One region of the Fictibacillus iocasae genome, then DNA from elsewhere that is predicted to be linked to it. Evidence: riboswitches for the same ligand, from Rfam matches in the RefSeq annotation. Region 1 holds a riboswitch; each other region holds the start of a gene.
The links. Region 1 has a riboswitch for S-adenosylmethionine ahead of metK (methionine adenosyltransferase). Riboswitches for the same ligand answer to the same signal wherever they lie in the genome.
Positions count from the first base shown of each region.

Region 2: linked by a shared signal. The riboswitch ahead of mtnK (S-methyl-5-thioribose kinase) and the one ahead of metK (methionine adenosyltransferase) in region 1 are both predicted to bind S-adenosylmethionine.
Region 3: linked by a shared signal. The riboswitch ahead of ACFQPF_RS09275 (MetQ/NlpA family ABC transporter substrate-binding protein) and the one ahead of metK (methionine adenosyltransferase) in region 1 are both predicted to bind S-adenosylmethionine.

Region 1 is NZ_JBHTCP010000051.1:63,318-73,155, forward strand. Features, by position in the region: gene pckA (phosphoenolpyruvate carboxykinase (ATP)) at 1-1,519, opposite strand, end outside; SAM riboswitch class I at 1,793-1,904, shown strand; gene metK (methionine adenosyltransferase) at 2,056-3,261, shown strand; gene ACFQPF_RS16760 (UDP-glucose dehydrogenase family protein) at 3,592-4,902, opposite strand; gene ACFQPF_RS16765 (glycosyltransferase family 4 protein) at 4,917-6,059, opposite strand; gene ACFQPF_RS16770 (phosphatase PAP2 family protein) at 6,077-6,628, opposite strand; gene ACFQPF_RS16775 (VOC family protein) at 6,788-7,171, shown strand; gene ACFQPF_RS16780 (gamma carbonic anhydrase) at 7,149-7,670, opposite strand; gene ACFQPF_RS16785 (alpha/beta hydrolase) at 7,752-8,534, shown strand; gene ACFQPF_RS16790 (tetraprenyl-beta-curcumene synthase family protein) at 8,590-9,654, shown strand.
Region 2 is NZ_JBHTCP010000014.1:70,789-80,626, reverse strand. Features, by position in the region: gene ACFQPF_RS08680 (pyridoxal phosphate-dependent aminotransferase) at 1-425, opposite strand, end outside; gene ACFQPF_RS08675 (carbon-nitrogen family hydrolase) at 681-1,460, shown strand; SAM riboswitch class I at 1,547-1,704, shown strand; gene mtnK (S-methyl-5-thioribose kinase) at 1,823-3,025, shown strand; gene mtnA (S-methyl-5-thioribose-1-phosphate isomerase) at 3,029-4,090, shown strand; gene ACFQPF_RS08660 (sugar ABC transporter substrate-binding protein) at 4,087-5,226, shown strand; gene ACFQPF_RS08655 (sugar ABC transporter ATP-binding protein) at 5,223-6,728, shown strand; gene ACFQPF_RS08650 (ABC transporter permease) at 6,706-7,737, shown strand; gene ACFQPF_RS08645 (amino acid permease) at 8,208-9,551, shown strand; gene ACFQPF_RS08640 (LysE family transporter) at 9,548-9,838, opposite strand, start outside.
Region 3 is NZ_JBHTCP010000015.1:13,099-22,936, reverse strand. Features, by position in the region: gene ade (adenine deaminase) at 1-39, opposite strand, end outside; gene ACFQPF_RS09280 (nuclease-related domain-containing protein) at 270-1,184, opposite strand; SAM riboswitch class I at 1,684-1,798, shown strand; gene ACFQPF_RS09275 (MetQ/NlpA family ABC transporter substrate-binding protein) at 1,883-2,692, shown strand; gene ACFQPF_RS09270 (methionine ABC transporter ATP-binding protein) at 2,709-3,749, shown strand; gene ACFQPF_RS09265 (methionine ABC transporter permease) at 3,721-4,395, shown strand; gene ACFQPF_RS09260 (alpha-hydroxy-acid oxidizing protein) at 4,399-5,517, shown strand; gene map (type I methionyl aminopeptidase) at 5,546-6,289, opposite strand; gene ACFQPF_RS09250 (helix-hairpin-helix domain-containing protein) at 6,296-6,508, opposite strand; gene ACFQPF_RS09245 (YwbE family protein) at 6,804-6,992, opposite strand; gene ACFQPF_RS09240 (hypothetical protein) at 6,992-7,168, opposite strand; gene ACFQPF_RS09235 (hypothetical protein) at 7,181-7,675, opposite strand; gene ACFQPF_RS09230 (DUF4304 domain-containing protein) at 7,943-8,362, opposite strand; gene ACFQPF_RS09225 (phosphotransferase family protein) at 8,650-9,459, shown strand; gene ACFQPF_RS09220 (dipeptidase) at 9,516-9,838, opposite strand, start outside.

The sequences.
Region 1 (9,838 bases):
ATTTTGCGGCGAGCTCTTTTGCTTTCTTTTCATATTCTGCTTGGTCCGCCCATGTCTTGGAAGGCTGAAGCACTTGGTCAGGAACACCAGGGCAGTGGACCGGAATGTGAAGGCCGAAAATTGGATCCACCACTGTTTCGACCGTTTGAAGCTCACCAATCAGCGCCGCCTGCACCATCGCGCGTGTATAAGCCAAGTTCATCCGGCTGCCGACGCCATACTCTCCGCCGCTCCAGCCTGTGTTCACTAAGTATACGTTCACTTCATGCTGATCGATCTTATTCCCGAGCATCTCGGCATAAACCGTTGCTTCCATCGGCAAGAACGGAGCTCCGAAACATGTGGAGAACGTCGCCTGAGGAGACGTGACGCCTCGCTCTGTTCCAGCAAGCTTGCTCGTGTATCCAGAAAGGAAATGATACATGGCCTGCTCTTTTGTCAGTTTGCTGATTGGGGGAAGAACACCAAACGCGTCTGCTGTTAAAAAGATAATCGTGTTGGGATGGCCGGCTACTCCAGGAATCATGACATTAGGAATCGCGTCAACAGGGTAAGCCGCCCGTGTATTTTCTGTCAGTGAAGAGTCGTCGTAATCGCTCAAGCGTGTATCGCTGTCCACAACCACGTTTTCTAAAACACTGCCATATCGGATGGCGTTCCAGATTTGCGGCTCTTTTTCTTTGGACAAGTTGATACATTTTGCATAGCATCCGCCTTCGATGTTAAACACGCCAGTATTCGCCCAGCCGTGCTCATCGTCACCGATCAGACGGCGGTTAGGATCTGCTGAGAGTGTTGTTTTACCTGTCCCTGAAAGGCCGAAGAAAAGGGCAACATCGCCTTCAGTCCCGACGTTTGCTGAACAGTGCATAGAAAGGATGCCTTCTTCCGGAAGAAGGTAGTTCATGACAGAAAACACGGATTTTTTTATTTCTCCGGCATATTCTGTACCGCCAATTAGGATAATCCGCTTCTCAAATGATATAATGATGAAAGTTTCAGAGTTTGTGCCATCTTCAGCTGGATTTGCAAAGAATCCAGGAGCCGAAATGACCGTAAAGCCCGGATCGATGGCTTTTGCTTCTTCCAAGTTGTTCGGTCTTACGAACATCTGGTGCGCGAATAAGTTATGCCATGCGTACTCGTTAATTACCTGGATAGGAAGGCGGTAAGCATGGTCTGCACCAGCGTAGCCTCTGAAAAGGAAGAGCTCTTCCTTATTTCCAAGATAAGCGAGCACCTTTTTGTAAAGGCTTTCAAATTTTTCGGAAGAAAAAGGTTTGTTCGTTTTTCCCCAATCGATCTTTGCTTTGCTGGATGTTTCTTCCACAATGAATTTATCTTCTGGAGAACGGCCTGTATATTTCCCGGTAGTCGCACGAAGCGCTCCTGTGGAAGTTAATAATCCTTCTTTACGGAGCAAAGCTTTTTCTACAAGAACAGGTACTGGCAGGTTCATATGTGTTTGCGGGCTGTTTACCAATTCATTCAAAGAATTCGTGGATTCTACAGTATTCATATAAGGCGATACCATCCTTTATCCTAAGTTTTTATCTTAATTAGTATAACACATTGATTTAAATAATGTATACTATTTTATCGTTTTTATCGTAAAAAGTTCTTAAAATAGGCAAGTTATTATTAAAAGGTTCTGTTAATTGAAAGAAACACCTAAAAGGAAAGACCGCTCTGTTTTGAAGAGCCTGCTATAGAAAGGAACGCGACTGAATTTACCAGATCGCAGCTGTTGACACTAGTGGTCAACTGCGCTATTATAATCTCCGAACGGCTACTCTTATTCCGAGTAGGTGGAGGGACAGGCCCTATGAAACCCAGCAACCTGCACTCAGAACTTCTGAGTGAGAAGGTGCTAACCTGCAAGGTGAATACCTTGAGAATAAGAGGTGAAGGCATGGAATGGAATCCTTTTCCCTCGCTTCTTAAACAGGGAAAGGTTTTTTTTATGCCCTAAATCAGTCAGCGGAATATATATGTTAGTTATATAGAGGAATAAAGTACCGTATCTATCTTTTTCAATTTAAGGGAGGACCTCAAGTGTCTAAAAAAGTAAGCCGCCGTTTATTCACATCCGAGTCTGTTACAGAAGGACATCCGGATAAAATTTGTGACCAGATCTCAGATGCTATTCTTGATGAGATTTTAACTCATGATCCTAATGCGCGTGTTGCGTGTGAAACGTCTGTAACAACAGGACTTGTTCTTGTTGCAGGTGAAATTACAACGTCTACGTATGTTGATATTCCTAAAGTTGTCCGTGAAACGGTGAAAGAAATCGGTTACGACCGTGCGAAATACGGATTTGACTCTGAAACATGTGCTGTTCTGACTTCTATCGACGAGCAGTCTGCTGACATCGCGATGGGTGTTGACCAGGCACTTGAAGCGCGTGAAGGTTCCATGACGGATGAGGAAATCGAAGCGATCGGAGCAGGCGACCAAGGTCTCATGTTCGGATATGCTTGCAACGAAACACCTGAGCTTATGCCGCTTCCGATCTCACTTGCTCACAAGCTTTCACGCCGTTTGACAGAAGTGCGCAAGAGCGAAGAGATTCCATACCTTCGTCCTGATGGGAAAACGCAGGTAACGGTTGAATACGATGAGAACGACAAGCCAGTGCGCATCGACACGATCGTTATCTCTACACAGCACCACCCTGAAAACACACTTGAAGAAATTCAAGCGGATGTTAAAGAAAAAGTAATCAAGCCAGTGGTTCCAGCTGAATTGATCGACGAGAACACAAAATACTTCATCAACCCAACTGGCCGCTTCGTAATCGGCGGACCTCAAGGTGATGCAGGCTTGACTGGCCGCAAGATCATCGTTGACACTTACGGCGGATACGCTCGCCATGGCGGCGGTGCATTCTCTGGTAAGGATGCAACAAAGGTTGACCGTTCTGCGGCATACGCGGCACGTTATGTTGCGAAGAACATCGTCGCATCAGGCCTTGCTGACAAAGTTGAAGTTCAGCTAGCTTACGCGATCGGCGTGGCTCAGCCAGTATCTATCGCTGTTAACACATTTGAAACAGGCAAAGTGGATGAAGAAGTTTTGGTTGAGCTTGTACGCAACAACTTTGACCTTCGTCCTGCAGGCATCATCAAGATGCTAGACCTTCGCCGCCCGATCTACAAGCAGACAGCTGCCTACGGCCACTTCGGACGTACAGACATCGAGCTTCCTTGGGAGCAGACAGACAAAGCAGCAGCGCTTAAAGAACAAGCGAACGCTTAATACTCATATGAAAAAGCCACGCGATTTTTTAAATCACGTGGCTTTTTTTATAGTCATGATGCTTTAAAATTGGCGCGCAAGCTGTTAAAAGCGGCGCGTATGTTTACGATCGGAATAAAAACACACGCGGTAAATTTTAAGATATTTCAAATCAGAAAAATGGCGCAAAAGCCGTCGGGAGGGGAGGTGTGACCTGTTTAATTCCTTCCAAAAAATTCACTCGGCGTGAATGCAAGGTGAACTGGCTCTCATCCTTCTTGTTAGAATTCTAAGAAGTGGTGGATCTCCGTTACAGGCACAACCCTGGAGCGGAGATCCACCCATTGGCTTTCACACACTTTTAGCAGTCAGTGAGTCATGCAAGGGTCTTCCGATTGAGGCATAATACATAGATACTTCTTTGCTGAGCATTTCAATTTCTTCGATCCTAAACATATTGCGTCCGTCTATAATGATTTTTCTTTTAAGTGTATTTAACATGTCAGGCTGCAGAAGCTGTCTGAATTCCGGCCAATCTGTCATGATGACGGCTGCGTCGGATTGCTTTAAACTTTCTTTCAAACTCGCTCCTTTTGCCGCACGATGAACAGGATTATGCCGGACGAGCGGGTCGTAAAGAATCACTTTAGCCCCTTCATTCAGAAGGTGTTCAGCGACAGAGACCGCAGGAGAACAGCGCACATCATCAGTCATCGGCTTAAAAGAAAGCCCTAGAATAGCTATTCGTTTATCTGTTAATTCTTTCAATGCTGCTTTTATTTTGCTAACAACGGCTGCTGGCTGATTTTCGTTAAGGGCAAGGGTGTTTTCAATGAGCGGCAGTTCCGTTCCATGCTTTCTCCCGATGTGAAGCATGGCATTCAGATCTTTAGGAAAGCACGAGCCGCCGAAGCCTGCGCCTGCTTTTAAGAAGTCTTTTCCGATACGGCTGTCCGATCCGATGGCAGCCTGAATGTCATCGATGGATGCACCTGCCCGGTCAGCAAGAGAGGCGATCATGTTACTGTAGGAGATTTTCATGGCAAGGAACGAGTTGGCTGCATATTTGGCCAGTTCTGCACTTTCTCGGCTCATCAGCAGTTTTGGGCAATCCCACTTTTCATAAAGAGAAAGCACTTCTTCACCCGATAGTGGCTTATCTGATCCGACGATGATCCGGTCTGGATATAGAAAGTCATGGACCGCACTTCCTTGACGCAGAAATTCAGGATTGCTGATGAAGGTCAGCTTACAGTTTTTGTTCAGTGATCGGGAGAGCTCTTCCATTCTTCGAGCTGTGCCTGGAGGGACGGTGCTCTTAATAATAATGTACTTGTCTGCTTCTGTATAATGACAAATCGCTTCTACCGCGCTCTGTAAATAGCTTAAATCCGCTTCGCCATCTGCTCCTTGAGGTGTTCCGACGCATAGGAAAATATATCGGCATGTTTCTACGAGCTCTTTCACACAATTGGTGAAAGAGATGGTATGTCCAGTAAGGAGTTTTTCAAGGCCGGGTTCAAAGATCGGCAAGCCTCCAGCATTTAATGTGGCAATTTTTTCTTTTGAGGTGTCGTGGACCATGATGTCCAATCCTCTTGATGCAAAACAAGCAGCCGTCACGAGCCCAACATAACCTGCACCAATTATCCCTGCTTTCATACGCTTCACCCTCCTTATGCGGTATAGCTTTTTCGTTTCTCAAAAAGGACTTCTTCGTATTGTATCAGCAGTCCGCCTAAAATGGTAGACCACGACTGAGACAGAGCATACTTGCGGGCGTTTGTGCTCATTTTTTCCAGAAAGGCTTTGTGTGCACATACTGTTTGGATGGATTCAACAAAAGACTGGGCGTTGCGGCTCTCGCAGATCATACCGGTTTCACCATGAGTGACAATTCCTGTTACCCCGCCTTTATCTGCAACAAGTGCAGGTGTTCCAGAAGCCATTGCCTCAAGGACAACATTACCGAACGTTTCGGTGGAGGACGGAAAAACAAACAAGTCAGAAGACGCGTATGTACTAGCGAGCTCTTCCCCTGATAAATAACCGGTGAAGGTTGCTTTAGAGCTTCGAAGGCGCTGTTTCATCTCCTTGAAGCAAGGACCGTCGCCGACGATGATCCAGTGAACCTCTTCTTGCAGGGGAGGAGGAAGCGAAGTGATGATTTCTGTTAATGTATCCAGGTCCTTTTCTGGAGCGAGCCTGCCAGCGAACATGAAGAGATACTTCTCCTCAATGTCGTATTTTTCTCTTATGCTTGCGTTGTGTTTAGAGGGGGAGTATTGTGTGCAATCCACTCCGCGGGACCAAATATGAATATTTGAAAAACCGTGTGAAGAAAGGGCTGATTGGGTTTCAGCCGAAGGGACGAAGATTCGTTGAAATGGCTCATGAAACCATCTCATGTACTTCCAAAGCAGGGGAGAGAAAAAATCTAAACGGTAATAGGCCAAGTACTTATCAAAGTGGGTATGATAAGAAGCGACCATTGGAGTGCCGGATTTCTTGCCATAATGCAGACCGCACCATCCAGTGTTGAACGGTGTAGCCACATGAAGTAGATCGGGCTGAAATGAATGAAGAGCTTTTTCAAGAGCTGACTTGTTGGGAACGGCGATACGGCATTCCGGGTAGAGAAAAAAGGGCATGCTCGGCAATGCGCATGTCTGCATCGAATGGCCGTCCTGGGAAAGTACAGGAGAAATAAGCATAACGTCAACGTGCTGTGACTGCAGAAAGGAAGTTAGTCTTGAAAGGGTTTTTGCGACACCATTAACTTGCGGTTCGTACGTGTCTGTAAATAAAGCCAGCTTCATTCGTTCAGCCTCCTGTTTTATAAAAAGTATGGAACAGCATACACTTTCATTAAAAACAGTGAAAAGAAACCTGAGCTTGTGCCTAACACGAAGCCTGCGAGGACATCAGTCGGGTAATGCAGGCCGAGGTACATGCGAGATAAACCAACAGAGACAGCAAGCGGAAGCAAGAAAATACATGTTATGGGAAATAGCAGAGCCAGCGGTGTAACGACGGAGAAAACAGCCGTCGTATGTCCGGACGGAAACGAGTGGTCCTTTAGCGGATTTTCTGTTGTGCGTGTGCCAGGCAATGCGAGATAAGGACGTTTGCGCGGATAGCATTTTTTGGCGACAGCGACAGGAAGATGGCTTACCAGCAAAGAAAACATGCATGCATACGCTGCTGGCTTTTGATCATGAGGCATAAAGAGAGCGAGAAGGATCACGGATAGGATGGAAAATGTAGCCCCACCTGCATGGGTGATGCGTCGGAAATAAGCATCAAACATCCTGTGCTGCATCCTGTCATTGATCAGTCTGAAGAATACACATTCTTTTTCATAGATCCAGCCCATCATCTTGATCATTGAAAGACCCCCTGTTCATGACGTTATGTTCATGATACGAAGTTTGTGTTATGGCAGTTTTAAGGAATTGTATGACTTTTATGAAGGTCAGCTTTCTCATACAAGAACGCATTGTGATAGAATGATATACACTAAAAGTTAGCCGCAGGGGGAATAGATATGTACGAAGGCATTCACCATGTGTCTCTGCTTGTCCGGGATTTGACGGCAGCGAAAGTCTTTTATGAGGATGTACTGGGGTTCAACGTGTCATCAGAGCGGCCGGAATTTAACTTTCCTGGCGAATGGTATAGGATCGGAAGTACTCAGCTTCATTTAATCGTGCATGAAACAGGATCAGCACGCAGGAATTCCACAGCCATTGACAGCCGTGACGGCCATTTTGCTGTCAGGGTGAAGAATATGTCCGAGCTTATCCTCAGGCTTGAAAAAGGAGGGGCTGTGTATAAAGACACCCCCCGCAATAAAACACCCTGGCATCAAGTGTTCGTCAGTGATCCGGACGGCAACTTGATTGAATTTAACGCTCCGGCTTCTGGATAGACTTATAATATTGGCCTTTTTCTTCATATTCGCGGCGTATCCTCGCCATATCCGCTCTGTCAGCATCGGTCAGGGTTCGTATGACTTTAGCCGGTCTGCCGAAAGCTAGGGTATCCGGCGGAATCACTTTACCAGGAGGAACGAGGCTTCCTGCGCCGATGAATGCCCCTTCCCCCACTTCAGCTCCGTCAAGTATAAGAGAGCCCATGCCGATCAACGCGTTCTTTTTTACCGTGCAGCTGTGCAGGATAACTGAATGGCCTACCGTAACGCCATCTTCTAGGATAAGCGGCCGGTTCGGGCTTTGGTGGAGGACAGAGTTATCTTGGACGTTGACTCTGGCACCGATGATGGTAGGTGACACGTCACCGCGTATTACTGTGTTGAACCAGATGGAGCTGTTATCTCCAATCGTAACATCTCCTGTGATTGTCGCATAATCGGCGATGAATGCGCTGCTTGAAATGACAGGTTTTTTATCATGATAAGGATAAATCATACAGGCACTTCCTATCGTTAAAAGGATTAAGTACGTTAAAAGTGTAGCAAACGGTTAGAGGTAAGAGAAGGGGGTTATAACATGTGGACTTGGAAATCAAGCAAAGAACATAGTAAAGGAACGGTTGTGCTCGTTCACGGAGCGGGAGAATATCACAGGCGATATGAATGGGTGATCAGAAGGCTGAATGAATCAGGCTACCATTGTGTGATGGGAGACCTACCCGGCCAAGGTACGACGACAAGAAGACGCGGTCATATTAACTCTTTTAATGATTATATCCAAGAAATTGAAGGATGGGTTCACACGGCTGCAGGATTTGGCCTTCCTGTCTTCCTTTTCGGTCACAGCATGGGAGGGCTTGCCGTCATCCGTTCTTTGATGGAAAAAGAAATGCCCGTCACAGCGGTTGTTCTATCGTCTCCTTGTCTTGGGCTCGTGAACCCGCCATCTAAAGGCAAAGAAGCACTTTCCCTTGTGCTGAATAAAATTGCGCCTTCTGTTAAATTTTCGACGAATCTTCCGCCAGGCAGCGGGACAAGAAACGAAGAGATGCGCATGCGTGATGAAGGCGATATGCTGCTTGTCAAGAAAGTATCTGTCCGGTGGTACCGTGAATTGACTTTAGCGATGAAAGCAGCGATGGAAGGATACAAGAGATTTCCTGACGTGCCGCTCCTTGTCCTGCAGGCGGGCAACGATTTGATCGTCGATAAAGATTCGGTTAGACAGTGGTTCAGTGCGATAGATCTTGGCGAAAGAAGCTTCAAAGAGTTTCCAGATCTTTATCATGAGGTGCTGAACGAGCCCGAGCGTGAGCATGTGTACACGTATTTAGAGAAGTTCCTGCATTTGCATAGTTAACGGAACAAGGGGGAAGGTAAAGAAGTAAACAACAAGCAGAGGAGCATGCTGCATGATTTCTGTCCCGACCCACCCGATTGCGTTAATGTATACCGTGTATAAACGGATCTTTCCTGCCGTTCATTCTTGTTTGAACGAATGGCAGAGAAAAGCGGAATGTATACCCGATCCAGAGCTGCGCAGGCAGGCGCTCGCAAGTATCTGTTCCAAAACCTTTCATTGCGAAGGAGGAGCCATACTGGCTCTTCCTGCCGGCAGGTTTCAAGATCAAGCGATTCAATTTATTGTCGCCTATCAGACAATCAGCGATTATTTGGACAACCTTTGCGACCGCAGCACATCACTCGATGACAAAGACTTCTCTGCTCTTCATGAATCCATGGAGGATGCCCTCACACCAGGGGCGCCTGCACGAAATTATTACCGTTTTCGAGATGAGCAGGAGGATGGCGGGTATTTGCACAAGCTTGTGTCATGCTGCCAAGGTGTCCTGCAGAATCTTTGCGGTTATGAGAAAATAGCCGGCAGCTTGCTTGAACTCGCTTCCATTTATTGCGATTTGCAAATACATAAGCACGTGATCAAACAAGAACGGGAAACGCGCCTGAAAAAATGGTTTGATGCACATAAAGCCGGATTGCCTCAGATGAGCTGGTATGAGTTTTCCGCCTGTGCCGGTTCGACGCTCGGTATCTTCTCTCTAGTGAGCTATGCTTTTTGTGAAGGCTTTACAGAAAAACACGCTTCCCAGATCAAGACTGGCTATTTTCCTTGGGTGCAAGGGCTGCATATCCTTTTGGATTATTTTATTGATCAGGATGAGGACAGGATAGAAGGAGATTTGAACTTTTGCTCCTACTATAGCTCTAAAGAAGAGATGCTTGAAAGGCTAACTTACTTTATCACACAGGCAGATAAAAGCCTTGCTGTTCTCCCTCATTCACGATTCCACCGGCTCATCCACCGCGGTCTGCTCGGAATCTATCTGTCTGACCAAAAGGTAAAGGAGTGCCCAGCTGTCAAAAAGGCCGCGTCCAAGCTAGTGCGGCTAGGAGGGACGGTTTCCTTATTTTTTTACATGAACCGCCGCATATATCAGAAATTGAAGCCTTCTTATTAAATGTCGTGCTTCATCAATAGAGGTTAATAAAAAAGAGGAGTTCCCATTCAAATGGAACCCCTCTTTTTTGTTATTGGGTAAGGCTTTTGGTCATAGGGGAATTTGTGAAAAACATAAGGTCTGATTTTTCTAAATTGTGTTATTTTAATAATCTGTCCGATCTCACTTCATTTTATTTTCCACC
Region 2 (9,838 bases), on a different contig from region 1:
TCAGCTCCCGCCATCGCAAGACCTGACAAATAGTCTGGATAGCCCGGATCCGGTACGAGCGCAGTATCTCCAGCATCAAGAAAACATTGCGAAATCTCAACAAGACCCGCTTTTCCTCCAAACAAAATCGCCACTTCTTTATCAGCATCCAGTACTACACCATATTCTCGCTCATAAAACTCACAAGCTGCTTTTTTTAAAAAATCATAGCCGCGAAACGGAGAATATTTATGAAATTGCGGGTTACCCGCCGCTTCTTTCATTGCTTTTACGATATGAGGCGGAGTCGGAAGATCAGGATTACCCTGCCCTAAATTGATAATGTCATGCCCTTTCGCTACATGACTGCCCACCTTTTTTACAAGCTTCGCGAAAAACTGCTCAGGCAGTTTCTCCATTACTTTTGCCTGCTCAAACCTTTTCAACACGTTCACTTCCTGTCTGTTCTTTATTAAAGAAAACTCGGCTGACGCAGAGCCTTTTCGTCAGCCTTAGTTGACCTTATACTTTGCTCGTTAACTTTTTGACTGCGATGAATTCCTTCACGGTTAAAAAGTTATACTTTCTTAAGTGCTACACGAACTGACAACTCATTCTTTTCTGATTGTTCTTGAAATTCTAATGAGTAATGTTATACGCTATGTTTAATTCTGTCAAAGAAATTTTCGGAGGGCAAACAATTGAAAATTACGTGCGCGCAATTTGATGTGATCTATGGAAATCCAGAAGAAAACAGAAAGAAAGCCTTACGATGGATCACTCAAGCTGCTGAAGATGGAGCAGAAGTCATCGTGCTGCCGGAGCTGTGGGATACAGCTTATGACCTTGAAAGACTTGGAGAGATTGCAGATACAGAAGGCCGTAACGCGATTTCTTTTTTAAGCGGTCTTGCTAAAAAGCATCACGTCCACATCGTTGGAGGTTCCATCGCTTATGAAAAAGACGGGAAAGTTTCCAACACCATGCTTGTGTTTGACCGTGATGGTACCTTGAACGGACAATACAGCAAAGCACATTTAATCCGGCTCATGAACGAAGAAAAGTTTATTACTGCAGGAAGTGAAACCGCACATTTTGCAATAGATGATGTTCAGTGCGCAGGATTGATCTGCTACGATATAAGGTTTCCGGAGTGGGTTAGAAAAATTGTGCTTGAAGGCGCAAAGATTGTGTTTGTTCCCGCTCAATGGCCAATTCAGCGTGACAAACACTGGCGCACTTTGCTGACGGCGCGTGCCATTGAAAACCAATGCTACATTGTTGCATGCAACCGTATAGGAAAAGACCCTGCTAATACGTTTGCCGGACAATCTCTCATTATCGATCCTTGGGGTGAAATTGTGGCAGAAGCAGGCTCTCATGACGAAACCTTGCTGTCAGCCGACATCGATCCTGCTCTCTCAGATGAGGTAAGATCTCGTATTCCTATTTTTGAAGACCGACGAGAAAATTTGTATTAAACTTTTGTTGACAAATTGTTATTACATGTTTTAGTATAACAATTATGAATTGTCAGTCTAGTGTGACAAGTAATCAAATAGCACGTCTCTTATCAAGAGCAGGTGGAGGGAATTGGCCCGATGAAGCCCAGCAACCGACCGTAATACCATTGTAAAATGGGGCTCCATTCACATGGGGCCGCAAGTAAAGCTTGCGCATGGCACGGTGCTAATTCCAGCAAACAATCCGTTTGCGAGATAAGAGGCACGGAAACAAATATTCCGAGCCTCTTTCTTATGAAAGAGGCTCTTTTATTTTGGTCATGTTTGTAAATTTAACGAGAATCATTAATAATCACAAAAGGTTTTTAGGGGGAATAACAATGACAGTACTCACAGAGAACACATATAAGCCGCTGACTAACGAAGATGCGGCTGCTTTAGTAAGAAAGCTGAAATTAATAGACGGCCATGATCTTGCTGTTTCTGAAATAGGCGATGGCAACTTGAACCTCGTCTTTCGGGTTCAAAGCAGCACTGAATCTATTATTGTGAAGCAAGCTCTGCCTTACGCGAAAGTGGTTGGTGAAAGCTGGCCGCTGACATTGGATAGAGCGAGAATCGAAAGCGAAGCACTCATCCTTGCGGCAAAATATGTTCCAGATCTAGTACCAAAAGTACTCTACAGTGACAGCACTCTCGCTGTCACGATAATGGAAGATTTGTCAGATCACTCTATTTTAAGAAAGAGCTTGATAGAAGGCACTGCTTTCAGCAAACTAGCAGCTCACATTGGACAGTTCACGGCAAGAACAGCTTTTTATACAAGTGATTTTTATTTGCATCCGTTCGAGAAGAAAAAGCTCGTGCAGCACTTCAGCAATCCAGAGCTCTGTAAAATCACGGAAGATCTCGTCTTTACAGATCCTTTCTTCGATCACGACACAAACGAGTTTTCCTCTGCATTAAAACCTGATGTTGAAAAAATTTGGAATGATGAACTGCTGAAAAAAGAAGCGGCAACATTGAAGTATCAGTTCCTTACTCAAGCGGAAGTGCTGCTTCACGGAGACCTTCACACAGGCAGTATTTTCGTCACGGAAAAATCAACAAAAGTCATTGATCCTGAGTTCGCTTTTTACGGTCCGATAGGTTTTGACCTTGGCCAATTTTTTGCCAATATCGCTTTAAATTATTTATCTCAGCATCACCATTCTTCAGAACCGTTCAACCGCAAAGAGACTCAGGAAACGTTATTGACTGTCATTCAAGAGACATGGACTGTTTTTCAAAACGAGTTTACAAGACTTGTTCATGAGGAGAGCAAAGAAGTTTTCGCTCGTACTCCGGGTGTGTTACAAAATGTTCTGGAAAAAACCTTCATTGACAGTGTTGGGTTTGCAGGATGTGAGATCATCCGCCGTACAATCGGACTTGCGCACGTTGCTGACTTAGACAGCATCCCGTGCGAGGATGTACAGCTCTTCCTCAAAAAGAAAGCGCTGCATCTTGGCACATCGTTGATCAAGTCTAGAAAATCCATTTCGTCTATCGAGCAATTCACATCCATCATAAGAGGAGCATAAATCATGAGTTTTACACAAACCGAAATTTCATCAGTCCGGTACAGAGGCGACCATTTGCTTATATTGGACCAGCAGCAGCTTCCCGAACATACGGTTTACTTAAACGTTACAAAAATTGAACACGTTTGGGATGCGATTTCTAAACTTAACGTGCGTGGTGCACCGGCAATTGGAATCGCCGCTGCATTCGGCCTCGTAATTTGGACTAAGCAGTATAAAGGCGAGGATTTGCCTGCGTTTCTTGCTGCTTTGCAGAAACAGCATGACTATCTTGCCACTTCCCGTCCGACTGCTGTCAATCTGTTTTGGGCGATACGCCGTATCACAGAAGCGGCGGCAAAAGCAGAAAGCGTCGCGCAAGCTGTGTCTCTGATTGAATTAGAAGCTCTTTTAATTCAAAAAGAAGATGAAGAAACGTGCCGCAAAATCGGCGAGCATGCCCTCTCTCTTTTAAAGAACGGCGACGCGCTCATGACGATCTGCAATGCAGGAGGCATAGCGACCGCCCGTTATGGAACAGCACTTGCTCCCTTTTATATTGCCAAAGAAAAAGGATGGAATCTTTCGGTATATGCAAACGAGACGCGCCCGGTGCTGCAAGGCTCCAGATTGACAGCCTGGGAGCTTCAAGCAAATGGAATCGATGTGACCCTTATCACCGATAACATGGCTGCTCACACTCTGAAAACAAAAAACATCGCTGCTGTGATCGTCGGCTGCGACCGTGTCGCCGCTAACGGTGATACAGCAAATAAGATTGGAACATTCGGGCTGGCACTTCAGGCAAAAGCGCTTGGCATCCCCTTTTACGTTGCCTCTCCTCTATCAACGGTCGACCTCGAAACAAAGTCAGGCGATGACATCCCGATCGAGGAACGTCCTGCAAAGGAAGTCACACATTTAGCTGGCAAACGAATCGCACCTGAAGGGATTAAAGTATTTAATCCTGCGTTTGACGTTACACCCGCTCAATACATTTCAGCAATCGTCACCGAAAAAGGCATTGTAACAGGAGATTATAAAAATAAGCTGCCTAAGCTATTTCAGGAGGATCAATCATCATGAAACAATGGAAACCCGCAGCATCAGCACTGCTTGCCTTCAGCCTTCTTCTTGCCGGCTGTTCAAGTGAACAAGATGCGGTAAGCAAACCGCCAGCTACACAGAATAAACAAGAAAAACCATCACAGCCGGCAAACGCTGCTGCAGGATCAGAAACGTCAAAAGAAATACCTGATGCTGTTAAAAAACCTCTGAAGATCGCTGCGATCGTTCAGCTATCGATCGGAACGTTCTCCTCTCAATATGCGCAAGGCTTAAAAGAACAAGTAAACGAATTTGGCGGGGATGTCCAGATTTATAATGCGGATAATGATTTATCCAAAATGGCGTCTTATGTGGAAAATGCGGTCAGTCAAAAAGTTGACGGCATCCTGCTTGACCACGGACGTGCCGATGCACTCGCGCCAAGCGTCAAAAAAGCCGTCGAAGCTGGAATTCCGGTCGTCGCTTTTGACAGCGACTTGAACATTCCTGGTGTAACCGTGATCGACCAGGACGATTACAGTCTTGCGTGGAACTCGCTGCGCACCCTCGCACAAGACTTAAACGGAAAAGGTGAAATCGTGTATGTATGGGTCGGCGGATTCACACCGATGGAACGCCGAAACGTCATCTATGAAGCGTTCAAAAAGCGCTATCCGAACATAAAGGAAGTCGCACGCTTCGGAAATGCCAGCCAAAATACAGCTCTTGATACACAATCCCAGATGGAAGCGCTGCTTCAGAAATACCCGAACAAAGGCGACATCGATGCTGTGTTTGCACCGTGGGATGAATTCGCAAAAGGAGCTGCCAGGGCGATTAAACAGGCCGGCAGAGATGAGATCAAAGTATACGGCATCGATTTGAGCGATGAAGATCTTCAGCTTATTCAAGAAAAGAACAGTCCGTGGACAGCTACTGCTGCAACAGACCCTGCTGATGTAGCCAAACTGCAAGTTCGTTTCTTATATCAAAAGGTTGCCGGTGAGGAAACACCGCAAATATACAGTGTTCAGCCTCATCTTGTGCAAAAGAGCGCTCTTCCTGAACAAAAAGTGAGCATGAACGATATCGGCAAGTACGTTGAGGGCTGGGGCAAGTCAGACGCCGCTATTTCCGCTTGGATGGAAACATTGAGCAAGGAACAGAAAAAATGAACGCACTGATATTAAAAGATATCCGCAAGTCGTTCGGCCGCCAGACGGTGTTAAAGGGTGTCAGCTTCTCACTTCATGCAGGTGAAATTCACGCTTTATTAGGTGCAAACGGTGCAGGAAAAAGTACTTTAATGAAAATTCTCTCTGGCGACTATTCAAAAGACAGCGGATATATCACGATCAACGGACAGGAAGTTTCTATCTCATCGCCCCGGGAGGCGATGAAACATGGTATTGAAATGGTTGTACAAGAACCAGATACCGCTCTTATCCCCTCTTTAAGCGTAACCGAGAACGTGACGATGGAGGACCTGTTATCAGGTCCTTCCTTTATAAACTGGAAAAGTACCCGAAAAAAAGCTAGAGAAAACCTTGCACTTGTCGGGCTCAACATAAGTGAGGATAAGCTTTTATCAGATTGCACCATCGCTGAGAAGCAGCTTATCCTGCTTGCACGTGCTTTATCAAAAAATGCCACATTTATCATCCTTGATGAACCGACAGCAGCACTTAGTGAAAAGGAAACGGAGAGGCTGTTTTCGGTTATACAAAACCTGAAAAAGAAAGGGATAGGCTTTGTTTTTATCTCACATCGCCTTCCTGAAATTTTCAGCACAACAGACAGAGTCACCGTATTAAAAGACGGACTCGATGTGTTTTCAGCTGAGACGAAACAGACAACTGCTGATGAAATCGTGCATCACATGATCGGCTCGCTGTTAGAAAAAGAAAAAGAATTCACTTCACACCGTACAAAAAACGTTCTGCTAGATGCCCGATCATTCTATATCCCGAAATCAGGCAAGACTATTTCCTTTACGCTTCAAGAAGGTGAGGTGATCGGCATCGCAGGCCTTGTCGGTGCTGGAAAAACGGAAACGGCAAGAGCGTTATTCGGTGCAGATCTATCGCCTAGTCCGCTGACGATTAGAGGAAAGGACAAAACATGGTCTTCTCCTCAAGATGCGGTATTAAACGGATTGGCATTCATTCCTGAAGAAAGAAGAAAAGAAGGTATTCTCACTTCCTTTTCACTCAGTGACAATCTTGCGCTGCCATCTCTGGCAAAATATACGTCAAAAGGTTTTCTCTCTTCTTCTACTATTGATAACGCGGCTGCAGAGTGGATTCAAAAACTCGGAATTAAAGCGGAAAGCCCAGCTGTGACTGCCGGCCTTTTAAGCGGAGGAAATCAGCAAAAAGCGGCGATCGGAAAGTGGCTGATGCACGGAGGGGATATTTTTATTTTTGATGAACCAACGAAAGGAATCGACATCCGCGCAAAAGAAGATGTTTTTTCTCTCATTCAAACGCTGGCTTCTCAGGGAAAGGGCATTTTGTATTTTACGAGTGAATTGAATGAGCTGTTTGCCGTTGCCGACAAGATCCTCGTCATGTATAACGGTGAAATCACTGCCCAATTTTCAAGAGAAGAAGCGACATACGAGCATATCATGCATGCCGCAACAGGAGGTCAACATGTCACAGCCCATACTTCATGATCAGCAGCAACCCGCACTAAACCGCCAGCACCTGGCAAGTAAACTTTATCCGTTTTTATTCAAATACGGTACGCTTATCGTTATCGTGCTGACGGTTATCGTCTTCAGCATTTTAAACGACCAGTTTCTTTCTTATAAAAACTTCGCCGATATTTTGCGAAGCATTTCTATCATTACACTGCTTGCGATCGGCGTTACCATCTCTCTCATCGTAGGAGGTTTTGATCTGTCTGTCGGTTCAACAGCAAGCCTTGCGACCGTCACAAGTGCTGCAGTTCTCGTCCTTTACAGACAGGAAACACTCATCGCTATCCTTGTTCCGATAGCTGTCGGACTTTGTGTTGGTTTGCTCAATTCATTCTTGGCCGTAAAAGTCAGGCTGCCTGATATGCTTGCTACTCTTGCTGTTATGTATATCGTCAATGGGCTGCATTTAACGTTTACAAAAGGATTTTCCATTTACAACAACATGCCGCTTGCTGATGGCGGAACAGCACCTGGTGTTTTTCTTCCATCCTTTTTGTTCATCGGTCAAGGTGAGGTACTGTCTATTCCCATGCCGGTCATCATCATGATCGCTGCCGTCGTGATCGTTCATATTTTCTTGAATTATACACGCCCTGGCCGCCTTCTTTACGTGACAGGCGGAAACTTCGAGGCAGCCCGCCTCTCTGGCGTGCCTGTCAATCGGTATAAAATGTATGCTTACCTGCTTTCCTCCTTATTCGCTTCGCTTGCAGGCATCGTGCTTGCATCAAGAATCGGAACTGGACAAGTATCAGCAGGCGCTCCGCTTTTAATGGATGGTGTAGCAGCCGCATTTATCGGCTTCTCTGTCTTTGGAGCCAACAAACCAAACGTCATCGGCACCTTCTTCGGCGCCGTGCTCATCGGAGTCCTCTTAAACGGACTCACTATGCTGAACGTCCCTTACTATGCTCAAGACATCGTCAAAGGATCCATCCTAATCGGCGCCCTCGCGTTCATGTACTACGCCAAAAAGAATTAGCGTATTTTGGTTTCTATTTAATTTAAGATGATTACAAAAGCAGGTACGACTAACCGTAATATCTTAATCAACTTTGAATCCTTCATTGATAAGTTGATCGCAGTGAAATGCGCCGACTCCTCGAAAGTGAAACTCACATTTTCTTGCGTTTGATGTCTTGCTGCGCCGCCTTCCTTATCCTGCGAGTGGGAGTGAGGAGGTGAGACCTTCCAAAGGCGCTTGCGACGGAAGGGCTCACCCCTCTGGATAAGCATGCGCCTGTAACGGAGATTAACCACTTCTTAGATTTCTATAAACAGTTTTTCGATATAAAAGTACACTTCAACACTTCTCTGTTACTCAATAAGGTTTAATACAGAAAAGCATCCAAACGGATGCTTTTTCTCATTTTCTGTAAAAGTAAATAACTGGCTGAATATCTTCCCTCTCACTATTCAATCCTATAGAAGAATGGGAAAGGTGGGATTGTAATGAAGAAAGGCGGCTGCAGCACAACTGCACCGAAAGGCGAATTAAAATGGTGGCAGCTCTCTCTCATTGGGGTAGGCTGCATTATTGGAACGGGCTATTTTTTAGGATCTGGCATCGCGATTAAAACGACCGGCCCTTCTGTACTTTTGTCGTATCTGCTAGCAGCAGTATGTACATATATTGTTTACAGCGCGCTTGCAAAAATGTCTTCTGCCGATCCGCAAAAGGGCTCGTTTTGTGCATACTCTGAAAAAGCGTACGGCCGTTGGGCAGGATTCAGCTGCGGATGGGTTTATTGGACATCAGAAACACTGATTGTCGGCAGCCAATTAACGGCACTATCCATCTTTTCTCAATTTTGGTTTCCGCACGTTCCGCTTTGGATATTCGCTGCAGGTTACGCACTGTGCGGGCTTGCTGTCATAGTGATTGGCACAAAAGGATTTGAACGGGTTGAAAACATATTGGCCATTATCAAGGTTGCAGCCATTTTTATGTTCATCATCATCGCCATCCTCGCCTTCTCCGGTGTTCTCCACGGAGATGGATTCAAACCCAAAATTCCAAGTTCGGTTCCTGACTTTTTTGTCAATGGGTTTTCTGGCTGGTGGAGTTCCTTGCTGTTTGCCTTTTATGCTTTTGGAGGCATTGAAATTATGGGACTTATGGCGATTAAGCTAAAAGATAAAGAGGATTCTCTCAAAGCCGGTCGCATCATGCTCCTTGTTCTGGCTATCATTTACACCGTTTCGATCGGCCTTGCTGTTACAATGGTTTCTTGGACGGTGTTCAATGACAAAGAAAGCCCTTTTGTATTGGCGCTGCAAAACTTTGATCTTCCTTTTTTTCCTCATATTTTTAACGGAGCATTGCTTATTGCTGGTTTCTCAACGATGACTGCTTCATTATTTGCTGTTACTTCCCTGCTTGTCACGTTAGCAGAAGGAGGAAACGCTCCCGAAATTTTTGAAAAAGGAAAGAAAATCAAGAACATACCTTGGCCGTCACTTCTCGTTACCATAGGCGGAATCAGCTTCTCGATCATTCTATCTTTGGCCATGCCCGGCAAGGTATATGAATATTTAACAACCGGTGCTGGTCTGATGCTTCTTTATAACTGGGCATTTATCCTTTTGTCTTCTTATAAATTGATTGAATTAACACTTTTTGAAAAAGGAAAAAACATCGCCGGGTTTTTGCTCATTTTCGCAGCAATCAGCGGCACGTGCTTGGAGAAAACAAGCCGCACAGGATTTTTTGTCAGCTTAGGCTTTTTATGTGTCATTGTGCTCGTGTTGTTAAAAATGAAACGTGTTTGGAAAAACGAGAGTTCGGTTTCCTAAAAAAGAAATAAATACGCTTCATAACCAAAGTAAAGACCAAAAGCAACCAGACATAACCCGGATATTCTCGAGATTGCGACCAATATTCTATCGTCAAGAAATTTACGGAAGCTGCTGGACACGACCGCCATCGTGAAATCCCAAAACAATATTCCGATGAAAATGGCTCCGCTGTAAAGAAGCAGCTTTTCCATGCTATAGCGTGAAGCCGTTTCAGCAAGAATAGAGCCGTATATGCCGATCCAAAACAAAATGGTGAGAGGGTTCGTAAGTGACATGAGAAAGCC
Region 3 (9,838 bases), on a different contig from region 1:
GGCGGCATCAATCCGGCGTTTTAATGTGATTTCGTCCATGAGCAGCTCCTTTTATATTCAGTAGTATAAGTGTGGCACTTTTTTGCGGTGCTGAAACGTGTGAGATTTGGTCGCTGCTGCAAAGAAAAGGCTGCGGCTGCAAATAATTGTGTCGAAAAATAAATAAAATGTGGCGCTGCAAATAAATTTTCGGATCTGCAAATAAATGGTTTGAACTTGCAAATAATTATCGCAGATTCGCAAACAAATGTCGCGAATCTGCAAATAAATTATGACTTCGGCAGTGAGAGCTTATATTTTCGGTTCTTTTTTGCACCGGACGAGGGCAGTGACAGCTGCTTTAACAACCGACTTGCTGTAAAAACGGATTCCATACGAGCAAAATCCCTAAAATGAGAGTTGCTGATCTCGTCACCGACGAGCAGCACATAATCTTTTAGAGCAGTGAGGTGAGCGTCCCGCGAAAAGGCGAGACAAAAGGGGCATCGCCACCCGGAATTCACTTTGAACATCGGGTCTCTGACGGACGGGCAGTCGGCATTTGGACAGAATACGCCTAATATCAAGTCGCTCAGCTTCAATTCGTACCAATGCATGAGATCGGGATTGTATGGTGTGCTGCGCTTTATCAACGATTTGGCGATTTGTTTGATGAGCTTAGCAGATAACACTTCATCTGTATGAGCAGATTCAAATTCAGCCGTCCGATTGGGGAGGTTTAACCGTGATGTCACGTTCTGATAGACGAAATGGTGGTTGGACGTAGCGTCATACCGGGTGTCGGAGTTGCTGATGACCACTTGAGTGATCACGGGGACGAACGGAAATTTTTGCTGTTTGAGCCACTTTTCAAGCTGGATGCGCTGTCTTTGGACCTGCAGCAGAGGATCACTGTAGCTCCGTTCCAGCCCATTTTTATTGTGAATGATGTGCCGCGTGTGCTGATCAAACAGGATAGAGCCGGACATGTTCTTCGCTTCTAAAATGAGCAGATACGATGGTGAGAGCAGAAGGCAGTCAATTTGAAAAAAATCGCCATTCTCATTTTCTAGCCTGAGGTCTTCAAGCACAGAATAATGGTTTTGCTTGAGAAATTGAAAATCATAATGCAGCGCCTGCTCACCGCGATACCCCGCCAAGCTTCGCGCAAGATCTTCTTCAATGTCCGCCCGCTTTTTGTGCATAGCCGGAAGCCTCCTCAACAATGCCTCAAGCTTTAAAATTTTGAGCGGGATATCCCTCTTTTTTAGAATGGTGACCAATGGATCCACCTCCCTTTTGGAAGTCATCATGACATAATTAGCGGGTGCAGCCAAATGAGTAAAATGGTGTTCTCAGCGGGGATTTGGTTGTAGATGGGGATGGCCGCTTAGAGCAAGTCTCGTTTTGGACTTGCAGAGGTGCTGTTTTTTGAGAAAATGATAGATTTTGGAGGGTGCAAATAACGAGGGTGTGCTGCAAACAAACATGTCGAAGAATAAATAAAATTTCGCCGTGCAAATAAATTTTCATACCTGCAAATAAGAGGCGCAGATTTGCAAAGAAATAAGCCGGATTCGCAAATAAACTCCTCAAATTCGCAAACAAATGCTAGCCAGCCGATCAGCAACTAGAAAAAATAGTGTTGACAACGACCTGCACTCGGCATTATGATTGTAAACAATTAAATATTGAGAATATTTACTCTTATCCAGAGTGGTGGAGGGACTGGCCCTATGAAACCCGGCAACCAAACTTACATGTTGTAAGTTCAGGTGCTAAATCCTGCAGAACACTTATGTGTTTTGAAAGATGAGAGAGGTCCGGTTCCGTATATGATGCCTCTCTGAAACTTTCAGAGAGGCTTTTTGATGTTTACAAAACAAGAGGAGGAAATTGAAAGATGAAAAAATGGGGACTTTTTTTACTAGTGTTGGTGTTTGCGTTGACGGGGTGTGCGAGCGGATCGGCGGATAAAGGCGAGGCGCTGCCGGAGGATAAGCTGCTGATCGGTGTGACGGCTGGACCGCACGAGCAGATTTTTGAAAAGGTAAAAGAGGTAGCGGAGAAGGACGGCCTGGAGATTGAACTGAAGGTATTTAACGAGTACGTGATGCCGAACGTGGCGCTGTCGGAAAAGGAACTGGACGCGAACAGCTTCCAGACAGAGCCGTACTTGGATACGTTCAAGAAAGACCGCAAGCTTGATATTGTAGAAGTTTTCGATACGGTGACGTTCCCGCTCGGCATCTACTCAAACAAGATTAAGAGCATTGATGACATCAAGGAAGGCGACAAGCTTGGCATTCAGAACGATCCGATCAACTTGGCACGAGCGCTAAATCTTTATGAAAAAGCAGGACTGATCAAGCTAAAGAAAGGCGCTGGCATGGAAGCGACGCAAAAAGATATTGTGGAGAACAAGAAAAACGTCAAGTTTGTGGAGCTAGAAGCGTCACAGATTCCAAGACAGCTGGATGAACTGACAGCGGCAACGATCAACACCAACTTCGCGATCGAGCACGGACTGAAGCCGAAGAAAGACTCTCTGTTCATTGAAGGAGACGATTCGCCGCACGTGAACTTAGTCGCTGTGCGCGGTGAGAACAAGAACGATAAGGTGTTGAAGAAGCTTGAGAAAGCGTACCGCTCGAAAGAAGTGAAGGACTTTATTGAAAATGAATTCGACGGCGCCGTTCTGCCGTCTTGGTAAAAGGGGGGAGGAGCGTATGATTCAGCTGCAGAACGTGTCCAAAACGTTTGTGACGAAAAAAGGGAGTGTGGAGGCGCTGAAAAACGTCTCCCTCGACGTGAAAAAGGGTGAGATATACGGCGTGATCGGGTACAGCGGAGCAGGTAAGAGCACGCTCATCCGCTGTGTGAATTTGCTTGAAAAGCCGTCAGAAGGAACAGTGTCGGTAAACGGCACCGAGCTCACGAAGCTTCCTTCTAACAAGCTAAGTGAATCGCGCAAAAAAATCGGCATGATTTTTCAAGGATTCAACCTGCTGAAAACAGCGACCGTTTATGAAAACATCTCCATTCCACTGCGCCTTTCCGGGCTGCCGAAAGCGGAAATTGACCACCGTGTGAAAAAATACTTGTCGATCGTCGGCATTGAGGGAAAAGCGGATTCGTACCCTTCTCAGCTGTCTGGCGGCCAGAAACAGCGTGTGGCGATCGCACGGGCACTCGCACATGAGCCGGAAATTTTATTAAGTGATGAAGCGACAAGTGCACTCGATCCAGATACAACCGAGGCGATTCTCGATCTGCTGCTCAAAATTAACAAAGAGTTTGGCATCACCATTTTATTGATCACGCACGAGATGAAAGTGATTCAGAAAATATGCGATCGTGTTGCGGTGATGGAAAACGGTGAGGTGGTGGAGAGCGGTACGGTGCTTGATGTGTTCACAGCGCCGCAGCATGACACAACAAAGCGCTTCGTGAACAGCATCTTCCATCATCAGCTGCCAGAGGCGCTGCTCTCCAAACTAAAAGAAACCGGTTCAATCGTCAGTTTGTCGTTCGTTGATACAACGCCTGGCGAGCCGACTCTCGCGCTCGTGAGTAAAAAGTTCAACGTGTTTCCGAACATTCTCTCAGGCACGATTACACAGCTGAAGGATGTGCCTTTTGGACGATTAATCGTTCATTTGCAAGGTGATGACCATGAAATAAGCCGGGCCATAGAATTTTTGCAGCAGCAAAATGTTTTGGTGGAAGGAGTGAATCGGAATGACGTCAAAAATAAGCGAATTTCTTGATTTATGGGGCGACCAAATCATAGAAGCGATACTGCAGACGCTCCAGATGACGTCGATTGCGCTTCTCATCTCCATCGTAATCGGTTTGCCGCTCGCGGCGTTCCTTGTATTGACGCGACAGGGCGCGCGCCTCGAGAACAAGTATGTGTACTCGTTTCTGAACACGCTCATCAACGTGATCCGGTCCGTGCCGTTCATCATTCTTTTATTCTTCATCCTGCCGTTTACGAAGTTCATTGTCGGCACGTCGATCGGGGTAAAAGGTGTCATTGTCCCGCTCGTCGTCTATACGGCGCCGTATATTGCGCGCTTAATGGAATCAGCGCTTCTTGAAGTAGACCGCGGTGTGCTCGAGGCTTACGAGGCGATGGGCATTCCGACGAAAAAGATCATCTGGAATGTGCTTGTGCGCGAATCGCGCCCGGCGATCGTTCTCGGATTGACGATCGCAACAATCGGACTGATCGGGGCGACCGCAATGGCAGGCCTTGTCGGCGCAGGCGGACTTGGTGACCTCGCTTACCGGTTCGGCCACCTGCGCTATCAGGCAGACGTCATGTACGTGACCGTGTTCCTACTGGTCGTGCTCGTGCAAGGTCTGCAGACGGCGGGGAACGTGCTGGCATCGAGATTGAGGAAGGATTAAGGTATGGCGGTTAGTGAAAAAATGCTTCCATTTTCTTATTCTAACCTTGAAAAAGAAGCTGAACTGGCTCTTTCAAAAGAACCGTTTACGTATGTGCAGAGTGGTGCAGGCGCAGAAATAACATTGTGTGAAAATGAAACAGCTTTTAATCGATGGGCAATCGTTCCTCGCGTTTTAAAGGACGTGAGCAGCCGCGTTTTATCAACGGATATTTTAGGCACTCATCTACCAGCTTCTTTCATACTCGCGCCGATTGGCAATCAGGGCATCTTACACCCAGAAGGAGAGCTCGCCTCAGCAAGGGCAGCCGCTGCTTTTGGTGTACCGTTTATCGCGAGCACCGTCTCTACTTTTTCATTAGAAGAGATTGCTGCAGCAAACGGAACTGGATCCAGATGGTTTCAGCTATACTGGTCTTCTGATTTTGAAGTGACAGCAAGTTTGGTGCACCGCGCTGAAAAAGCCGGTTATACAGCAATTACAGTTACTGTCGATATGCCAGTCGTAGGGTACAGAGAACGAGATTTGGATCATCAATATTTTCCGCTGGCACTCGGAAAGGGTGCTGCGAATTTTCTACAAGATCCCATTTTTCTCAGCAGGTTGAGTAAACCTCCTGCTGAAGACATGACCGGTGCTTTGGCTCATCTGCAGTCACTGTTCTTCACACCGTCTTTAACATGGGAAAAAGTTAAAAAGCTAAGAGAAATAACATCCCTTCCTATAATAATAAAAGGTGTGCTTCATGAAGAAGACGCCAGGAAAGCGGTGGATGCGGGCTTTGACGGAATTGTTGTTTCCAATCACGGCGGCAGGCAGCTGGATGGCTGTATTTCGTCTTTGGATGCTCTATCTCCTATCGTTACGGCTGTAGCAGGAAAAATTCCCGTCATGCTCGACAGTGGCATAAGACGAGGAGCCGATGTAGTGAAAGCTCTTGCACTTGGCGCTGATGCTGTGCTCCTTGGACGTCCATATGTTTATGGACTTGCTGTAGGTGGCGAGAATGGCGTGAAGCATGTTATCGAACAGTATATAAAAGATGTTGATACAGCTGTTGCTTTAACAGGATTAACTGCTGTGTCTGAAGCGAACAGAGGAACAGTTAGAAAAGTGAATTAAAAAAGCTGGCATATGCCAGCTTTTCGCGTTATTCCGTCGTTATCACCGGTCCATTTTTCGTCACAATGATCGTATGCTCGATTTGGGCGACCCAACTGCCGTCAGTCGTGGCGAGTGTCCAGCCGTCTTCCATTTCGTACGCCATCTCGGTTCTGGTGGAGACGAACGGCTCGTAAGCGAGTACGAGGCCTTCTTCGAGCAAGGTGTTGTCGAACGGTTCGTAATGGTTATGCACAAAGTCAGGCGCATCGCGCAGCGAGCGGCCGATGCCGTGACCGGTTAAGTTGCGAAGGATTTTATAGCCGCGTTTCTTTGCGGCGTTTTCCACCGCGCGTCCGACGTTATTAAGCTTCGTTCCGGCTACAAATTTGGACAATCCTTCGTTAAAAATTTCCTGCGTCGCAGTGCAAAGATCGAACAGACGCTGATCACCTTTACCGACCACGAACGAGATGCCCGTATCGGCATAATACCTGTTTTTTGAGCCCGACACATCAATGTTCACGAGGTCTCCTTCAGCAATCACGCGCTTGCCGGGAATGCCGTGCGCCACTTCCTCGTTCACACTGATGCACGTGTAGCCTGGAAATCCGTACATCTCGATCGGAGCTGAGACGGCGCCATGCTGTGCGAACAGCTTTCCTGCCAGCTCATCCAGCTGCTTGGTCGTCATGCCAGGAGTTGTCGCCTGCACCATCGCATCCCTTATACCAGCAATGATTTTTCCAATCTCCATTAATCCTTTATAATCTGCTTCTGTACGTGCAATCATGAGGTATCAGCCTTTCGTTTTGTTATCTGCAAAATTCATTCCATTGTCCTGAAGTGCCTGCTGCAGCTGCTTCATAGCTTTCGGTCCAACGCCATGAAGGCTCGCGATTTCGGTCTCACTATGTTTGGTGATGTCTTCTAAAGAGTTGCAGCCAGCTTGAGTAAGGGCACGCTGTGCGGGTTTGCCGACTTTAGGAAGGTCAATCTTTTCACTACCCATAGGACACCGCTCCTTTTTAAAAAAACCAGCCTCAGGTTCAGGCTGGCTTTTGCTATACTTTTAAAAAAAATTACTTTTTAACAGTGAAGGAATTCGACGCAGTCAAAAAGTTAACGAACAAAGTGTAAGGGCAACTATGGCTGACGAAAAGGCTTGGCGTCAGCCGAGTTTTCTTTACACTATAGGAAAGTATAACTTTTTTGCAAGATGATTACTCGACGTGGCAAAAAGTTAATGTACATAGTGTAAGGGCAACTAAGGCTGACTTAAAGGCATGGCGTCAGCCGAGTTTTCTTTATAGTATGTCGATGACCCGTCCGACTTGCCCGTCCTCTAAACGGACTTTGATGCCGTGCGGGTGGTTCGGCGATTTTGTCAAAATATCCTTGACGATGCCGTTCGTTTTCTTGCCTGTACGCTGATCCGCCTTTAAGATGACGTTCACGTTCAATCCTGGCTTAATATTCGAGCGCTGGCGGTGCATTAGACACCTGTCCGGCGTGTTTGGTTGTTTTTCTTTTTCGTCTGCTGGCTCGACATTGGTTTCGTGGATTTCACAGGGTTCGTGCTGAATGCCCCGCCGCCCTGCTGTGCCTTTTTCTGTGCCAAACGCTGTTTCGCGAGTTCTTGCACGCTTAATTTTTTCTTCTCCTCAGCCATGTTGTAAGCCTCCTATTTTCTCGGCTTAAAGCCTTCTTCTTTTAAATAGCCTTCTGCTTCAGCATACGTTTCAAACGCTGCTTCCAGGTTGTCGTTATCATCAAATAAGCACCACAGCTCATTTTCAAACGCGAGCGTCACGTACTCATAATCAGGTCCGAGCCATTTTGATTCGTTGCGGTCTGTATCGTCTTCTTTATTCTTCTTTTCCTGCTGCCAGCCGTGCTTTTTGCTCATGAATTCAATCGTTTCAGCGATCTGCGCAATCAGTTCGTCTTTTTCAAACTCACGGATGTTCACATAGCCTTTGTCATTGATCTGGTTCTGCGGCAGGTAGCCGCCGTATACGAATCCGTTTCCGTTCGGGTGAAGGTGGTACACGACAATCGTCTTGTCCTGAACACTTTCCTCATAGTGGTAGTTCACGCGTCCTAGGGACACATCCGCGCGCGACAGCTGCGGGAAATTCTCTTCAATAATCGCAATTTTTTCTTCAAAAGAAAGCATGTATCGTAATCTCCGTTTCTTATGTTTGATGCGTTGATTATAACACACAACAGGTGTGAAACAGAAATGCCCCTTATCTGACTGCGATCATGAGGAAGACGATTGCAAGGGGGAGGCAGAACAATAGGACAAAAAGAAGGACCTGTATTCTGTGATGTTTCAAGAAAAGCGTAAAGGCTATGCGTGCTTTTTTATTGGATAGAAAAAACAACAGAAAGAGAAGAGCCGCTATGTACTCGATGTGGTTGAGAATCGCTTTAACGGCGTTCACCCTTGATTCCACCAATTTGGATAGGAACTCCACCATTTCTCGGCTTCATCCAAAGCGTCAACGATTTTTCTGGCGGTTTCATCTGTCGTCTTCTCATTGAATGTAAACTCATCATCTGAATCTTTGCCGATACGCGTTCGATTATATGGCGAGCCGCCGCCTATTTGATAGACTTTTACTTTCTGTGGTGAAATGTGTTTGCCTGTCGTTTCTTCTGTATAACCATCCTTAGAGCATTTGGAGATTTCAACGTACAGTACTTCGCCGTACAGACTAAATTGAAACATGATTAAATCTGTGCGGTCTGCGCATTTCCTATAAAAATGAGGGAGCGAGCCTTTAAACCCGCGCTCTCTTAAATGTGGTATGACGATCTCATTTAAGGACGTTACTAGGGCATCTCGGTGACTGGACAAACGGTTTTCCTCCCATTTTTTCGCTAATGAACCCAGCTATAAAACCTCAATCAGCGCCTTGCCTTGTTAAAAGGTTGAAGAATCTTTATCTAACCCAATTCTTTTCTAGAATGCGGTTTCCTTCTTATGTAATCAGCTGATGGATAATTTTTTTTATATAAATAATGGAAGTGCATTCCGATATAATGGTGTCACTCACATCGTGAAGTATTTTGGGAGAAGGAGGGGTTTTCATTTTACAGCGGTTAATTGAGAAATTCGGATTACAGGTAATATCCTACAGTGGAATGGAGGACTCACACAGCTCAACGGTCTATAAATGCCACTTGCTTAATGGAGAACATGTTTATTTGAAGATTCCTTACTCAAATGTAAAGTTTCACAGGGAGTTAGAAGCCTACGAGTTATTAAAAGGAAGAGTTTCTATACCTGAGTTGCTGGATTATTGGTCTGGTGATGAGGAGTGTCCGGGTGCTTTTTTGTTGTCTGAATTAAAAGGTCAATCGTTAACAAGAGAGGTTTCACCGACAGTCGCCTATCATGTCGGCGTGATACATGCCTCAATGCATGCCATACAACCACCTAGCAGTAAAAGGTTGAATGGGATTCAAAATGAATTTTCAAATTGGTCTGCGTTTATTGAAAAGCAATTTTATAGCTTTGCTGAGGATGTAAAAGAGGTGTTAGAAGAAGGGCTGTTTAATCAATCCGTTGAAAAATTTAAAAAAATGAACCAGCAGCTCCCTTCACCAGATGGGCCAAGCTTCGTACATATGGATTTTCGGCCAGCAAACATCATCATTGATGGCAACAAGGTTTCTGGAATTATTGATTTTGAAAGCGTGCGATTTGGTTCAACAGAAGTCGACTTCACTAAACTGTATCGAGACTTCTTATCTGCAGATACCACCTTGTATCAAGCATACAAAGAAGGCTATAACAGTATTAGACCATTAATTGATTTGGACGTTGTTTTGTCTTTTTATCGTTTTATAGATGCTTTTAATAGCATTGGGTGGTGCAAACGTCGCGGAATAGAAAAGAACACTGTGTTTCTTGAAGAAAACACAGTAAGATTAAAAGAGTTCCTACGATAAATTTAGGTGTATGAAAACGACCAGATACCACTCTGGTCGTTTTCAAGTTATATGGATTATTTGTTGATTAACTCTTCCTTCTGCAGCGCTTCTTCAAGCTCATACCAATAATGAGCGAGTGTTTCCATCCCTTTGTCGAAGTTCTCGAGGTGGAAGTGCTCGTTTGGCGCATGGAAGTTCTCGGTTGATAAACCGAAGCCCATCAACACGACCGGAAGCTTCAGCAGATCGTCGAACGTAGCGACGATCGGAATCGATCCGCCGCCGCGTGTGAACGCGGTCGGAACGCCGTACACTTTTTCATAAGCACGCGCACCAGCTTGGATAGCAGGGTGCTCGAGCGGCGTCACATATGGAGCGCCTTTATCAAACAGCTTCA